DNA from 2 places in the Nocardiopsis sp. NPDC050513 genome. Region 1 is predicted to be linked to the other one. Evidence: predicted binding sites of a transcription regulator. Region 1 holds the regulator's gene; the other holds the start of a gene.
The links. Region 1 encodes HrcA, which represses chaperone genes, less so after heat shock. Its sites were predicted from a motif close to TTGGCACTCTCNNNNNGAGAGTGCCAA; they were not measured.
Positions count from the first base shown of each region.

Region 1 (7,633 bases):
GGCCTGGGTGACCGGTCCGCCCTCGGCGTCCAGCAGCCCCTGGAGCAGGGCCAGCCGGACGTCGGCGGTGTTGTACAGGTAGTCGTGCGGGACGAACTCGGTGCCCGAGCCCGTGCCCCACAGTCCGAGTTCCCGCAGGACGGCCGTCACCGGGTCGGCGATGGTGATGGCGTCGCCGGGCTGGGATTCCCGGTTCAGGACGTGGTCCGGCCCCGACCTCCACCTCACCCGGACCCCGGGCAGGAGCCGGTCGAGCGACTCGGCCAGCTCCGGGTCCTCGGCGGCGAAGCCCGGCACCGTCGACCCGGTCAGGCACCCGTCCCCCAGGAGCAGTCCCAGGGCGTACGGATCCATGGGCACGTCCCGTGCCGGGAAGGCCACCGGGGCGCTGAGCAACGGGAGTTCGTACGTGTGGCCGTGGGCTGTCCGCAGGCCGCTCTCGATGATCTCCTTGGCGGTGAGCACCCGGTACGGCTTCCCGCGCCGGGTGTCGTCGCGCGTGCGCACGGACCACAGGTGGTCCTCGGAGCACAGGGTCGAGGCGCCGTCCTGCGACGCGAATCGGTAGATCGCCTTCCTGCCCTGCGGGTAGACCCCGATCACCGGTGTGGGCTCACCGTTCGAGCCGACAACGAGGTCGCCGACCCGAAGTTCGCCGATCGGACGGAAGCCCTCGGGGGTGAGGACCTTCGTCCCGACCGGTTGGGCCCGGCCACGCATGTACGCCAGGGGCGCGACCTCGATCGTCCCGGCCGACATCAGCTTGGGGATCGAGTCCGGATCGAGCATGTCGTGCAGCGCGTCGTACAGCGGCCGCAGGTACGGGTCGATCTTCTCGTAGAGGGTGCCCGGCAGGAAACCCAGCCGCTCGCCCGCCTCGACCGCCGGACGGGTGAGGATGATCCGGTTGACCTCCTTGTCCTGGAGGGCCTTGACCGCCTTGGCCATCGCCAGGTAGGTCTTGCCGGTTCCCGCCGGTCCGATGCCGAACACGACCGTGTGCCGGTCGATGATGTCGACGTACCGCTTCTGGTTGACGGTCTTGGGGCGGATCGTCCTGCCCCGGTTGGACAGGATGTTGGTCGTGAGCACGTCGGCGGGGCGTTCCGTGCCGGGCGTGCGCAGCATGTGGACCATGCGGTCGATGGTGTCGGGGGTGACGTGGGTGCCGCTCTTGGCGAGTTCGATGAGCTCCTCGACGAGGCGGACCACGACCGCGGTCTCCTCGGGGCTGCCGCTGATCGTGAACTCGTTGCCGCGGACGTGGATGTCGCTCTCGAACGCCCGCTCCAGCGCCCGGAGGAGTTCGTCCCCCGAGCCCAGCAGGCCGACCATGGTGTGCTCGTCCGGGACCACGACCTTGACCTGCGTGTCCTGTCGCGGTTGCGTGTGCGTTGTCTCGGCCATGACGTGGCCTTGCGGCCGCTGTCCCACCCTTCGTTCCGACCCCGCCCGCTCCGGCGGGGTGCGCCGCCCCCGGCACCCGAAACCGGTACCGGGCCCGCCCCTCGACCGGCGCCTCGCGCGGCTCACCGGCCCCTGGGACCACGCCTTGAGTCTACCAACGCGCCTCCGTCCGGCTCGATCGCTTTTTCGACCGCACCGGGGACCGGAGCCCTACCCGGGCGGCCAGTTCAGACCGCGCCCGCCCAGCAGGTGCCCGTGCAGGTGGAACACCGTCTGCCCGGCGCCGCTGCCGGTGTTGAACACCAGGCGGTACCCCGACTCGGCCACGCCCTCCGCCTCGGCCACCTCACGGGCCTCCAACGCGATCTCGTCCAGCAGCCCCGTCCCGGCGGCGGCCGCGGCCGCGGCGTCCGGGTGGTGGTCGCGCGGGACGATCAGCACGTGGGTGGGCGCCTGGGGGTTGATGTCGCGGAAGGCGACGGTGCGCTTCCCCTCGCGGACGATCTCGGCGGGCACCTCCCCCCGCACGATCTTGCAGAACAGGCAGTCGGCCTCGGCCATCGCGTACCTCCGTCGGGGGACTGCCGCCCGGATCGTTCCCGTGCGCGGGCCCGCGCGGGGGGCTCCGTGGCGGCCGTCTCGGAATGTCCGGTCCCCATGATGCCGCAGGTCCCGCCCACCGCACGCCATCGGGTTCGGAACCGGAAACCCTGGTACCGCGTCTCCTTTGGGAGAAGCACGATAGGCTTTGCACCCGTGCGCGGCGGGTCGTCGGCCTCCTCCGCCGACGTCCACCCTCCGGCGTGTTCGGCCTGAAACGCACCCCTACTTGGAAAAGAAGAGGTATGCCCTTTCGTAAACCCCGCGACAAGGGTGTGCGTCGAACTGATGTGACGACTGAAACCATGGTGGCGGGAGCCACCACGGCTTCCCTCGCCGTTGCCTGGGACGCCGACCACGCGGTGACCGAGCTCTACCGTGAGCACTACCGTCCCCTGGTCCGTCTCGCCTCGCTGCTCGTCCGGGACCACGCGACCGCGGAGGAGGTCGTGCAGGACTCCTTCGTCGCCATGCACTCGGCCTGGCGACGCCTGCGCGATCCCAACAAGGCCCTGTCCTACCTCCGGCAGGCGGTCGTGAACAAGGCCCGGTCGGTTCTGCGCCACCGGGCCGTCGTGGAGAAGCACGCGCCCAAGGCGCTGCCCGACGCTCCCAGCGCGGAACACGGCGCCATGAGCCAGTTGGAACGCGAGGCCGTCATCAGGGCCCTGCGCAAACTACCCACCCGTCAGCGAGAGGCCATCGTGCTCCGGTACTACGGCGACCTGTCCGAGGCGCAGATCGCGGACGCCATGGGGATCAGCAAGGGCGCGGTGAAGAGTCACACGTCCCGTGGCATCTCCGCACTCCGCTCTGTCCTGGAGCAGACGACATGACCAGTCCATCCGAGAACGACGCGTTCGAGAGCCGGCTCCGCTCGGTCCTGAGATCCGAGGCGGACGCGGTCGAGCCCTCCGCCGAGGCCCTGAACCTGATCCGTGAGCGGACCGAACGCGGACGCGGCTGGGCGTGGTTCGGACTGCCCTGGCTACGACCGGCGCTCGCGGTGGCGGGAGCGGTCCTGATCGCCGCGTCTGTGGTCATCTCCAGCCCCGAGGTCCGCGACCACGTACTGGAGATGACCACGGCGGGCGCCGACCGCGAGGGCACGCCCCAGGCCGCCGAGCCCTCCGGGGACGGCGTCGCCACCGACGCTCCCACCCCCGACGCGGGCGGTGGGACTCCGGCTCCGGAGCCGGAGCCCACTGACGCTCCGACGCCCACCCCGGAACCCTCGCGGGCGCCGTCCTCGTCGCCCGACGACATCCAGGCCAGCGCGACCTGCACCCCGGTGGAAGCCACCCCCACCGACCGGGAGAGCTCCGACGGCGCGCAGCCGTCGACGCCCCCCGCGGACGAGTGCGCCACCCCCGACGACGAGCCCACCGACGACGACTCCGAGGGCGGCACCGGCGGCACCGGCGGCGGTGAGGACGGCTCGGGCCAGGACGGCGGCTCGGACGGTGCGGGGAACGGCGGCCAGTCGCCCGGGGACAGCGCGGGCGGCACGGACACGACCAACGCTCCGGTGGAGTCCACGGTGCGCTGACCAGACGTCCGCAGCGAGCGCGGGGGCGTGCCCGGGACCGGATCCCGGGCACGCCCCCATGTCATGTCGTCCGTGCGCGCCCCGACCTCACGCGTGCCGCGGACCGTTCGTCACGCCCGGCGGGCGCCCCTCACCATCGACCGGTGCGCGTCTGGAGCACCGACAGCGCCGCCACCCCGGCGGTGGAGGTGCGCAGGACCGTCGGGCCCAGCAGGGCCGGGACCGCCCCGGCAGCGGTGAAGTCGTCGAGTTCGCCGTCGGAGAAGCCGCCCTCGGGACCGACCACCAGGACGATCCCGGCCGCGTCGCCCCGGGGCAGGTCCAGGTCGGCCAGGCGCCGGGCGCCGTCCTCGTGCAGGACGACGGCGAGGTCGGCCCCGGCCAGCAGCGCCGTCACGGCCGTGCGGTCGGCGAGGTCCGACACCTGCGGCAGCCGCCCCCGCCGCGCCTGCTTGGCGGCCTCCCGGGCGGTGGCGCGCCACCTGCCCAGGGACTTGGCCGCCCGGTCGCCCTTCCAGCGGGTGACACAGCGTTCGGCCGCCCAGGGCACGACGGTGTCCACCCCCGCCTCGGTCATCATCTCCACGGCCAGCTCGCCGCGGTCGCCCTTGGGCAGGGCCTGGACGACGGTCAGGCGCGGGCTGGGCTCGGGTTCGTCCCACCGGTCGACCACGCGGCAGACGATGCCGTCCTTGGCGACCCCGGTCACCGTGCAGCGCGCACGTCGGCCGAGGCCGTCGGACAGGTCCACCGTCTCGCCCTCGCGGATCCTGCGGACGACCGCCGCGTGCCGTCCCTCCGGACCCGACACCTCGATCCGGTCGGCCGCCAGGTCGGCGGTCCCGACGAGGAAGACCGGCGGGGTCACTTGGCTCCGAAGGCGTCGCGGAGCTTGGCGAACAGGCCGCCGTGTCCCGGACTGAACCGGCCCGGCGACTGGTCCTCGCCGCGCAGCTCGGCGAACTTGCGCAGCAGGGCCTCCTGCTCCTCGTCGAGTTTGGAGGGGGTCTCCACGTCGACGCGGATGCGCAGGTCGCCCCGCCCGCCTCCGTCGAGGTGGGTGACGCCCTTGTTCGGCAGGGTGATGACGTGGCCGGAGTTGGTGCCGGGGCGCAGGTCGATGTTCTCCGTGCCGTCGAGGGTGTCGAAGGCGAAGGAGGCGCCCAGCGCGGCCGCCGTCATGGGAACGGTCACCGTGCAGTGGAGGTCGTCGCCCCGGCGCTCGAAGGTGGGGTGGGGACGCTGGAGGATCTCCAGGATGATGTCGCCGCGCGGTCCGCCGTTGGGGCCGACCTCGCCCTCGCCCGCGAGCTGGATGCGGGTGCCGTCGTCGACGCCGGCGGGGATCTTGACCGTGCGGGTCACCTTCTCCCGCACCCGGCCCTCGCCCGCGCAGTCGGCGCAGGGGTCGGTGATGACCGTGCCCTGGCCCGAGCACTGCGGGCAGGGGCGCGAGGTCATGACCTGGCCGAGGAAGGAACGGGTGACCTGGGAGACCTCACCCTGGCCGTGGCACATGTCGCAGGTGGTGCGGTGCGACCCGGCGGCCGTCCCCTCGCCCTGGCAGGTCTCGCACAGGATCGCGGTGGGGAAGGTGATGTCCTTGCTGACGCCGAAGGCGGTCTCCTTCAGATCCAGCTCGACGCGGATCTTGATGCTGCGTCCACGACGGACCCGTTCACGCGGCCCCCGCGCGCCGGGCTGACCGCCGCCGAAGAACGCGTTCATGATGTCGTCGAACGCGAACCCGCCCGCGCCGCCGAAGCCGCCGGGGCCGCCGCCCGCCGGAGCGTAGGGGTCCTGGCCCATGTCGAACATCCGGCGCTTGTTCTCGTCGGAGAGGACCTCGTAGGCCTGGGTCACCTCCTTGAAGCGCTCCTGGGTGGCGGGGTCCGGGTTGATGTCCGGGTGCAGCTCGCGTGCGAGCCGGCGGTACGCCTTCTTGATCTCGTCCTTGGACGCGTCACGACGCACCCCGAGAACCTGGTAATAGTCTCTGGCCACTGAGTTACTGTCCTGCCAAAATCTGTCCGACATACCGGGCCACCGCGCGTACGGCGCCCATCGTTCCCGGGTAGTCCATCCGGGTGGGACCCACGACTCCGATCTTGGCCAGCGACTGGTTTCCCACGCCGTAGCCGGCCGACACGATGGAGGTGGACCGCAGACCCTCGTGGAAGTTCTCCTCGCCGATGCGCACGGTCAGCATCGAAGGGTCCTTCGCCTCACCCAGCAAACGGATGAGGACCATGTTCTCTTCCAGTGCTTCCAGAACGTCCCGCAGACTGGCCGCGAAGTCCACCGCCGCGAGGTTGGCGGTCCCGGCCAGGACGATCTTCTCCTCGTGCCGCTCGACCAGGCTCTCCAGCAGGACCGAGAGGACCGAGACGGCCATGGGGCGGTGTTCGGGGTCGATCTGGGCGGGGAGGTCGTCCACCGCGTCCGGGACGTCGCCGAGGGGAAGTCCCGCGATGGCCCGGTTCAGCATGGAGCGCAGATCGCCGACCGCGCTCTCGCTGATCTCGCCCGCGCCGTCGATCACCCGCTGCTCGACCCGGCCCGTGTTGGTGATGACGACCATCATCAGCCGCATCGCCCCCAGGGGCACCAGTTCCACGTGCTGCACCGACGAACGGGTCAGGGAGGGGTACTGGACGATCGCGACCTGGCGGGTGAGCTGGGCGAGCAGGCGCACCGTGCGCGCGATGATCTCGTCGAGGTCCACGGCTCCGGTGAGGAACGACTCGATCGCACGCCGCTCGGCCGCCGACAGCGGCTTGACCGAGGAGAGGCGGTCGACGAAGAGGCGGTAGCCCTTGTCGGTCGGCACGCGCCCGGCACTGGTGTGCGGCTGGGTGATGTAGCCGTCCTCCTCGAGGGCGACCATGTCGTTGCGGATGGTCGCGGGAGAGACCCCGAGACGGTGCCGGTCGGCGAGGGACTTGGACCCCACGGGCTCGTTGGTGTTGACGAAGTCCTCGACGACCGCACGCAGGACCGCGAGCTTGCGCTCATCCAGCAACTCGCCACCTCCTGGCACTCCGTGGTCCTCAGTGCTAATTCTATGCCCGGCCGCAAACGCGGTCGGCTACCCACGAGTACTAACGCGGCCTCCGATCCCCGATCTTCCCTCCTGGCCCGGCTGACGCCGGCCAGGCGGGCGGCGGCCGTGTCGGCCGCCGCACCCGATCGCCTCACGGGGCGCGGACCCCGCACCAGTAGACTGCACGACCGTGGCTACCAAGGGAACCGGCCGCTACGGCCGCGACGTGCTGGCCGAGGACTGGCGACGGCCCGGGAGGCGCGCGGTCCGCGAGACGCCGCTGAGCCGGGACCTGGTCGTGGAGGACGCCGAGGAGACGTTCTGCGGCGCCGTGGTGGCCTGGGACAAGGCGACCGTGACCCTGGAGGACCGGCACGGCCGGCGCCGCGTGTTCGATCTGGAGCCCGCGGCGTTCCTGGTGGACGGCGAGCCGGTCACCCTCGTCCGCCCCGCCGGGGCGCCGAGGGGGCCGCTGCGCAGCGCCTCGGGCTCGGTCGCGGTGACGGGCGCCCGGGCGCGCACGGCACGCGAGAGCCGCATCTACGTCGAGGGCGCGCACGACGCCGAGTTGGTCGAGAGGGTCTGGGGCCACGACCTCCGGGTGGAGGGTGTGGCCGTGGAGTTCCTCGAGGGCGTCGACGACCTGCCCGCGATCGTCGCGGAGTTCGCGCCCGGCCCCGGCCGCCGGCTGGGCGTCCTGGTGGACCACCTGGTGCCCGGGTCGAAGGAGAGCAGGATCACCGCACAGATCCGCGGCGACCACGTGCTGGTGACCGGACACCCCTACGTCGACGTCTGGCAGGCGGTGCGCCCCCGCAGCGTGGGCATCGCGGCCTGGCCGGAGGTGCCCCGGGGTGTCCCCTGGAAGGAGGGGGTGGTCCGGGCCCTGGGCTGGCGGACGGACACCGGTGGGGCCTGGCGCCGGATCCTGGGGTCGGTCCGCTCGTACGCCGACCTGGAACCGTCCCTTCTCGGCCGCGTGGAGGAGCTCATCGACTTCGTTACGGGACCGCATCCCGGCGAACACTAGGATT
Region 1 covers NZ_JBITHK010000002.1:194,515-202,147, forward strand. The annotation lists partial or broken gene ACIBFB_RS03570 (LAGLIDADG family homing endonuclease) at 1-720, opposite strand, end outside; partial or broken gene ACIBFB_RS03575 (PhoH family protein) at 709-1,407, opposite strand; gene ACIBFB_RS03580 (histidine triad nucleotide-binding protein) at 1,618-1,968, opposite strand; gene ACIBFB_RS03585 (SigE family RNA polymerase sigma factor) at 2,313-2,843, shown strand; gene ACIBFB_RS03590 (hypothetical protein) at 2,840-3,556, shown strand; gene ACIBFB_RS03595 (16S rRNA (uracil(1498)-N(3))-methyltransferase) at 3,687-4,424, opposite strand; gene dnaJ (molecular chaperone DnaJ) at 4,421-5,560, opposite strand; gene hrcA (heat-inducible transcriptional repressor HrcA) at 5,565-6,578, opposite strand; gene ACIBFB_RS03610 (DUF3097 domain-containing protein) at 6,790-7,629, shown strand.

Region 2 (7,633 bases), on a different contig from region 1:
AGACCTGCCGAACCAGTACCGGGTGTACCGCGAGGTGCCGCCGGGCTACGCCGCCGTGCCGGGAACCAGCAACCACGGTCTGGGCCAGGCCCTCGACCTCGGCTGCGGCATCCAGAACTACCGGTCCGAGCGGTGGAACTGGATGAACGAGAACGGACCCGACTTCGGCTGGGTGCACCCCGCGTGGGCCAAGTCGAGCCCGTTCGAGCCCTGGCACTGGGAGTACACCCGCTGACCGCCGCCGCCCCGCTGCGCGACCGTTCGCCCGGCGTCGGCCCGCGCACCGCACCCGGCCGCACGGCGACCGGAACCGGACGGGGGCGGCGCCCGGCCGCCCCCGGCGGAGCGGTCAGACCGTCTCCGGGGTGAGTTCGCTGGTGCACTGGCCGCACCGGGTGGCCTTCTTCGGGACGTCGCCGAAGCAGTACGGGCACGCCCGGGTGGTGGCCTCCTCGGCCTCGTCGAACCTCTCCAGGAGCTTGCCGACCGGCATCACCACGAAGAAGTACAGGATCGCGGCCGTGAGCAGGAACGAGATCAGCGCGTCGACGAACGCGCCGTACATGAACCGGCTGCCGTTGATCTCGAAGTAGAGCTCGTCGAAGGTGGGGATCCCGCCGAAGATCCCGATCAGCGGGGTGATGAACCCTTCGGTGAACGCGGTGACGAGGTTGGCGAAGACCGCGCCGATCACGACCGCGACCGCCAGCTGCACCAGGTTCCCCTGAAGCAGGAACTTCTTGAAGCCGTCCATGGAACTGCCCTACGTGTCTCGTGCCGTCAGGTACGTGTCCTCCCAGGCGGGAAGCCCGGTGTGGAGCCCGGCCAGCATTCACCACGACTGGTGTGCGGTCAACCGCGAATGGTGATGGACAGCCGCGAGGCGGCCGCGTGCCCGGCCAGGGCCCTGGCCTCGTCGGGGGTGGCGGCGATGAGCAGCAGCGCTCCGCCCTCCCCGCTCCGGGTGTCCTCCTCCGGTACGGCGAGGACCGGCCGGTCGGTGGCCACCTCCTCCGCCGGTCTGGCGCGCGGGCGGTGGGGGTCGCCGGGCCCGGTGGCGGCCAGCACGTCCACGCGGCTGCCCGGGGACAGCAGGTCCACCGAGCCGGGGTCGGCCACACGGACCGGGGCCGCGACCAGGTCGGGGCCGTAGGCGCGGGCGGGAGGGTCGGCCAGGCGGGCGTCGGTGATCACCTCGCCGCGGCGGACGGGGGCGTTGAGCAGCGCTCCGTCCCATCCGGTCCCGGGGGCGAGGGCCCCGCTCGGGACGGCGTGGCCGGGCAGGTCGCGGCGGAGCAGGTCCCGCTCGGCCAGAGGACGCGCGGGGTCGAGGTCGTGGGCGGCGACGAGCACCGCCGTGGTGGCGGTCGGCGGGGGACGCACGAGAAGGGTCGCGGTGAGCAGCGCGACGGCGGCGAGCAGCGCGGCGAGGACGCGCCGGTGCCGGTCGATCAGTCGGGTGAGCGCGTGGCGGTGCCGGTGGGGGCGGGCGGGAAGGGAGGCCATGTCACCACGCTAGGCGCCGGAACGGCGCCGCGGCGGTTGTCCACAGGGTGGATGCGCGCCGGAGGCGACGGTGCGCCGCCGGAGGTCGGCGGCGCTCGACCGTCAACGGCCGCGGCGGATCAGCTGGCCGCGGCGGGGGCGCTGGAAGCGCTGCTCGCCGTGCTCCCGGCGGAGGAGCTGGACGACCCGGAGTCGCCGGAGGAGCTCTTCGCGGAGTCGGAGGACGAGGAGTCACCCGACCCGCCGCTCTTGCTCTCGGCGGAGTTGGAGCCGGTCAGCGTGGAGCTCTTGGAGGACGTGCCGCTGTCGGTGCGGTAGAAGCCCGAACCCTTGAACACGATGCCCACGGCGGAGTAGACCTTGCGCAGACGTCCCTCGCACTCGGGGCACACGGTCAGGGAGTCGTCGCTGAAGCTCTGCACGACCTCCATCTGGGCGCCGCACTCGGTGCACGCGTACTGGTACGTAGGCACTGTTCGTGTCCTCCTCTGACTGGCACTCTCGCCCGTTGACTGCTAAATAGTAATCGCTCGCCGACCTGGGCCGCGACAGCGCCTCGGACCGGATGCACGCGTCGTGGGGACCGGGGCGGGACGTCGGCGTCCGCGGGCGCGACCGCCAGCGACAACGCTTCGAGGGGGTCGGTTAATCCCGGTCGGTCCGGTTCGCGCGTCCGCCGGGAGCCGGCCAGACGGCGGCGTCGGGATCGAACACCCGCAGTCCCCCGCCGGGCGTGACCACGGCGTCCACCGGCCGGTCGTGCGGCTCGCTCGGCACCGACGCCACGAACTCCTCGTCGTGGACCACCGCGATCGACGGCGTGTGCGGTCCCTTGTACGCGAGCGCCCGGTCGTAGCACCCCGCGCCGCGTCCCAGCCGCATCCCTGCGCGGTCCACGGCCAGTGCCGGGCAGATCACCGCGTCCGCCCTGGCCAGCGCCCCGGTCCCGTAGCGGTGGCCGGTGGGTTCGACCAGCCCGCGCCCGGCCGGGGCCAGGCTGTCCGGGCCGTCGAAGGCCGCCCAGTCCAGGTCGCCGCCCGGCAGGAAGACCGGCAGCAGCACGTAGGCGCCCCGCTTCCACAGCGCCGTCACGAGCTTGCGGGTGTCGGGCTCACCGCCGACGGAGTAGTAGCAGGCCACCGTCCCGCCCATGGCCAGCCACGGCAGCTCCATGAGGGTGTCGCGGACCGCCGAACCCACGCGGTCGCGTTCGTCCGTTCCGCGCTCGCGGCGCGCCGCCAGGATCCGCCGCCGCAGTGCCCGCTTGTCCGACCGGTCCGTCGGCCCGCCCTCACCGTCCATGGCCCCAGTCTGGCACCGGCCGGCCGCCGGGGCGCGACGCGGTACCACCCTCGATGAACACCGGATGGCGGTTTCGCGTCATTGGTCCGAAAGCGTCGGGACATCTGGTACACGCCCTGGGTGTGAACGCCCCGGGTGACCTGCGGACTGTCCTAGAGTGCCGACATGAGCGCCGACACCGACCAGACGCGGACCCGGTCCGCCGCCACCTCCGTCACGAAGGCGGTCGTGCCCGCGGCGGGCCTGGGCACCCGGTTCCTGCCCGCGACCAAGGCCACCCCCAAGGAGATGCTGCCGATCGTGGACAAGCCCGCGATCCAGTACGTCCTGGAGGAGGCGGTGGCCGCGGAGCTCCGGGACGTCCTGATGATCACCGGTCGCAGCAAGCGCTCGATCGAGGACCACTTCGACCGGGCCTACGAGCTGGAGGAGGCGCTGGCCGCCAAGGGCGACGAGGAGCGTCTGCGGTCGGTGCGCGAGTCCAGTGACCTGGCGCAGGTCCACTACGTCCGCCAGGGCGAGCCGCGGGGGCTGGGCCACGCCGTGCTGTGCGCGGAGGCGCACGTGGGCGACAACCCGTTCGCCGTGCTGCTCGGCGACGACCTGATCGACAACTCCGGCCTGCTCAGCCGCATGATCGAGGTGCGCGAGCGCCACGGCGGCAGCGTGGTCGCGCTCATGGAGGTCGAGCCCGAGCAGGTGTCCCTCTACGGCTGCGCGGGTATCGAGCCCACCGACGAGGAGGACGTCGTCACCGTCACCGACCTCGTCGAGAAGCCCGCCGCGGACCAGGCGCCGAGCCGTTGGGCGATCATCGGCCGCTACGTCTGCGACCCGGCGGTCTTCCCCGTCCTGCACGAGACCCCGCCCGGCCGCGGCGGAGAGATCCAGCTGACCGACGCCCTGCGCGAACTCGCCCGCCGCAAGCCCGAGGACGGCGGAACGGTGCGCGGAGTCCTGTTCCGGGGCCGCCGCTACGACACCGGAAACAAGGCCGACTACATCCGCACGGTGGTCGACTTCGCCTGCCGCCGTCCCGACCTGGCCGCCGAGCTGCTGCCCTGGCTGCGCGAGTTCGTCGACCGTCACGAGGGCGGCACGGCCTGAGCGGCGCCCGGCGCCGTCGTGGTGACAATGGGACGTGGGTTCCCCGCCGGTACGGCTGGGGCGCCCACGTGGACCACGAGCCGGAAGGACCCCCGTGAAGACCGTCGAACAGCATGTCAGTGACGTCCTCGGACTGATCGCGCCACCCGAACCGACCGAGCTCGACCTGCTCCAGGCGCACGGGACCGTGCTGGCCGAGGCCGTCACCTCGCCGGTGTCACTGCCGGGGTTCGACAACTCGTCGATGGACGGGTACGCCGTGCACGCCGCCGACCTGTCCTCCGCCACCGCCGACGAGCCGGTGAGCCTGCCCGTCATCGCCGACATCGCCGCCGGTGACGGCTCCCCGGTCGCGGTGGCCCCGGGCATGTGCGCCCGGATCATGACCGGCGCGCCCATGCCGACCGGGGCGGACGCGGTCGTGCCGGTCGAGTGGACCGACGGGGGGACGGCCACGGCGCGCTTCGACCGCCCGGTCAAGGGGGGCAACGCCGTCCGGCGCGCCGGCGACGACGTCCGCGAGGGCGCCGAGGTGCTGCGCCCGGGCGTCCGTGTCGGCGCGGGGGAGATGGGCGTCCTGGCGGCGGTCGGCCGCCGCTCCGTCTCCGTCTTCCCCCGACCGCGGGTCGTGGTGCTCTCCACCGGGGAGGAACTGGTCGAGCCCGGCCGCCCGCTCGGCCCCGGCCAGATCTGGGAGTCGAACAGCTTCATGCTCGCGGCCGCCGCGCGCGACGCGGGGTGCGAGGTGCACCGGCACGGGTTCGTCGGCGACGACGCCGCGACCGTGCTCGACACCCTGGAGGGCCTGCTGACGCGGGCCGATCTCCTCATCACCAGCGGCGGTGTGAGCATGGGCGCCTACGACGTCGTCAAGGAGGTGCTCACCCAGCAGGGCACGGTCGAGTTCACACAGGTCGCGATGCAGCCGGGCAAGCCCCAGGGGTTCGGGACGGTCGGCCCCGACGGGACGCCGATCCTCACCCTGCCCGGCAACCCCGTGAGCGCGTTCGTCTCCTTCCAGGTCTTCGTCCAGCCCGTCCTGCGCAAACTGCGCGGCCTGGACCCGGGACCGCTGCCCACCACGCGCGCGACCCTGACCTCCCCGGTGACCTCGCCGCCCGGGCGCCGCTCCTACCTGCGCGGCGTCCTCACCGAGTCCGCGCACGGCAGGGACGCGCGCCCGACCGTGGCGCCCGCCGTGCGGCAGGGCTCCCACCAGCTGTCGGCTCTGGCGGACGCGGACGCGCTCGTGGTGGTCCCCGAGGACGTGACCGAAGTGCGCGCCGGCGCGGTCGTGGAGGTCATGCGCCTGCCCGAGGGGTGAGACGCCGCGCCGCCGGGTGCTCCGGCTTCGCGAGGCGTACCGTACGGTCGAGGTGGACACGCCCCCGCGTGCCCCCGCGGCCTGGCCAGGGCCGCGCTCGACCTTCGAGTGCTGACGAGGCGACCGATGAGCCACACCCCACGGACGGAGCGGGCCGAGCACCCCTCCGGTTTCACCCACCTGGACGAGTCCGGAGCGGCGCGGATGGTCGACGTCTCCGCGAAGGACGTGAGCGCGCGCACCGCCACCGCGACCGGTCGCGTCCTGCTCACCCCGGAGACCGTCGCGGCGCTGCGCGGGGGCGGGGTGCCCAAAGGCGACGCGCTGGCGGTCGCGCGCATCGCCGGGATCCAGGGGGCCAAGCGCACGCCCGACCTCGTCCCCCTGTGCCACCCCATCGCCGTGCACGGTGTCGACGTCGGACTGACCGTCGTCGACGACGGCGTGGACATCACCGCCACGGTACGCACGGCCGACCGCACGGGTGTCGAGATGGAGGCGCTGACCTGCGTCATGACCGCCGCGCTCGGGCTGGTCGACATGGTCAAGGCGCTGGATCCCGGGGCGGAGGTGACGCGGGTGCGCGTCGAGGAGAAGACCGGCGGCAAGAAGGGGCACTGGAGGCGCGGTGAGTGAGCGCCCGGCCGGAGGCCCCAGCGTGGTGGTCGTCACGGCCTCCAACCGGGCGGCGGCCGGGGTGTACCCGGACCGGTCGGGACCGGTGATCGCGGAGCGGCTGCGTGCCCTGGGATGCGCGGTCGTCGGCCCCTGGGTGGTTCCGGACGGCCTGCCCGTGGCGGAGGCCCTCGACCGCGCGCTGGACATGCGGGCGGGCGCCGCGCTCACGACCGGAGGCACCGGGCTCACGCCGCAGGACCTGACCCCCGAGGTGACCCGTCCGCTGTTGTCCTTCGAGATCCCCGGGATCGCCGAGGCGCTGCGCGCGGAGGGCCGGGCGAAGGGCGTGCCCACGGCGATCCTGTCGCGCGGACTGGCGGGGGTGGCCGAACGGGACGGCCACCGCATGCTCGTGGTCAATCTGCCCGGGTCCAGGGGCGGGGTGAAGGACGGCATGGACGTGTTGGAACCGGTGCTGCTGCACGCGTTGGACCAGTTGTGTGGCGGTGATCACGCACGCCCCGAATGAGACGGAAGAATGACCGGAATCACATCGCGGGCATTCCGTCCACGGAGAATTCCTTGACTCACCACCGGTTTTCGGTGCGCGGCAATCGGGGTTAGGTGGAAACCGGAACTCGGCTCGTGCGGGTGACGCCCGCCACGTGCCACTCCCGGAGTGGAATACTGGGAGGCGTCATCGGTGGTGGGCGCACCGCACGCCCCGGAAGGGGTCGTGTCCGTGGTCGGTGATGCCGTGAGGCTCGGAGGGACGGTCGTGTATCGCAGACAAGGGTGGCCCGTCACCCTGCAAGACGGGCCGATCGCGCTCCGACCGCTGCGGCTCCGCGACGCCCCGGCGCTGCGGGACACGCGTTCGCGCAACGCCGAGTGGCTGCGCCCCTGGGAGCCGACCTACCCCGAGATGCCGCTGCGCACCACCGGTCTGACCCCCTACGTCTCGATGCTGCAGGCCATCCGCCGCGAGGCCCGCCAGGGGCTGTCGATGCCCTGGGCGATCACCTGGGGCGGCGAGTTCGTGGGACAGCTGACCATCGGCGCGATCGTCTGGGGTTCTGCCAGGTCAGCGCAGGTGGGGTACTGGATCGACAGCGCCCACGCGGGACGCGGGATCACCCCCACGGCCGTCGCGCTCGCGGTCGACCACTCCTTCTTCCGGGTCGGGCTGCACCGGATCGAGGCCAACATCAGGCCGGAGAACCGGGCCAGCAGGCGGGTGGTCGCCAAGCTCGGCTTCCGCGACGAGGGAGTGCGGCGGCGCCAGTTGCACATCGACGGCGCCTGGCGCGACCACATCTGCTACGCGATCACGGCCGAGGAGGTGCCCCACGGTCTGCTGCGCCGCTGGCGCGACCGTGCGCCGACCGGGCCGTTCCCCGCGTCCGGTTCCGACCCTGGTTCCGCTTTGGGGCCGGAAGACCCGAACGGAAGCGGGAATCCACGCGATCCGGCGAGTCCGCACCCGGGACCCAACTGATCGCGCCAGCGGCACGCGAGCGTTCGGAGCCAAACCCCTCTTTACCCAGACCGAGTCATTACTTTGCGTTGAATTGACACTCCGCTCCGCAGTCGGCCGCTGACCTGCACTTCCTCCCCCGAGAGCACGCCGACCGAAACTGAAGGTCCACAATCTTGCGACACTCCGGTCAGAATGTGGCGCATTTATGGACACGGGGTCGTACCGTGCGGAACGTAGACGCATTGACGATGCGGCCAACGCGAGGATTTGGCTCACGGGATTCGTCCCCGGTACGA
Region 2 covers NZ_JBITHK010000017.1:45,808-53,440, forward strand. The annotation lists gene ACIBFB_RS24395 (D-alanyl-D-alanine carboxypeptidase family protein) at 1-235, shown strand, start outside; gene ACIBFB_RS24400 (MscL family protein) at 350-754, opposite strand; gene ACIBFB_RS24405 (Flp pilus assembly protein CpaB) at 853-1,506, opposite strand; gene ACIBFB_RS24410 (FmdB family zinc ribbon protein) at 1,626-1,979, opposite strand; gene ACIBFB_RS24415 (5-formyltetrahydrofolate cyclo-ligase) at 2,152-2,808, opposite strand; gene galU (UTP--glucose-1-phosphate uridylyltransferase GalU) at 2,974-3,915, shown strand; gene glp (gephyrin-like molybdotransferase Glp) at 4,010-5,239, shown strand; gene moaC (cyclic pyranopterin monophosphate synthase MoaC) at 5,366-5,875, shown strand; gene ACIBFB_RS24435 (molybdenum cofactor biosynthesis protein B) at 5,868-6,386, shown strand; gene ACIBFB_RS24440 (GNAT family N-acetyltransferase) at 6,636-7,355, shown strand.
Region 2: ACIBFB_RS24410 (FmdB family zinc ribbon protein) is a predicted target of HrcA. The motif match lies at 1,999-2,025, and genes of this name have one in related genera.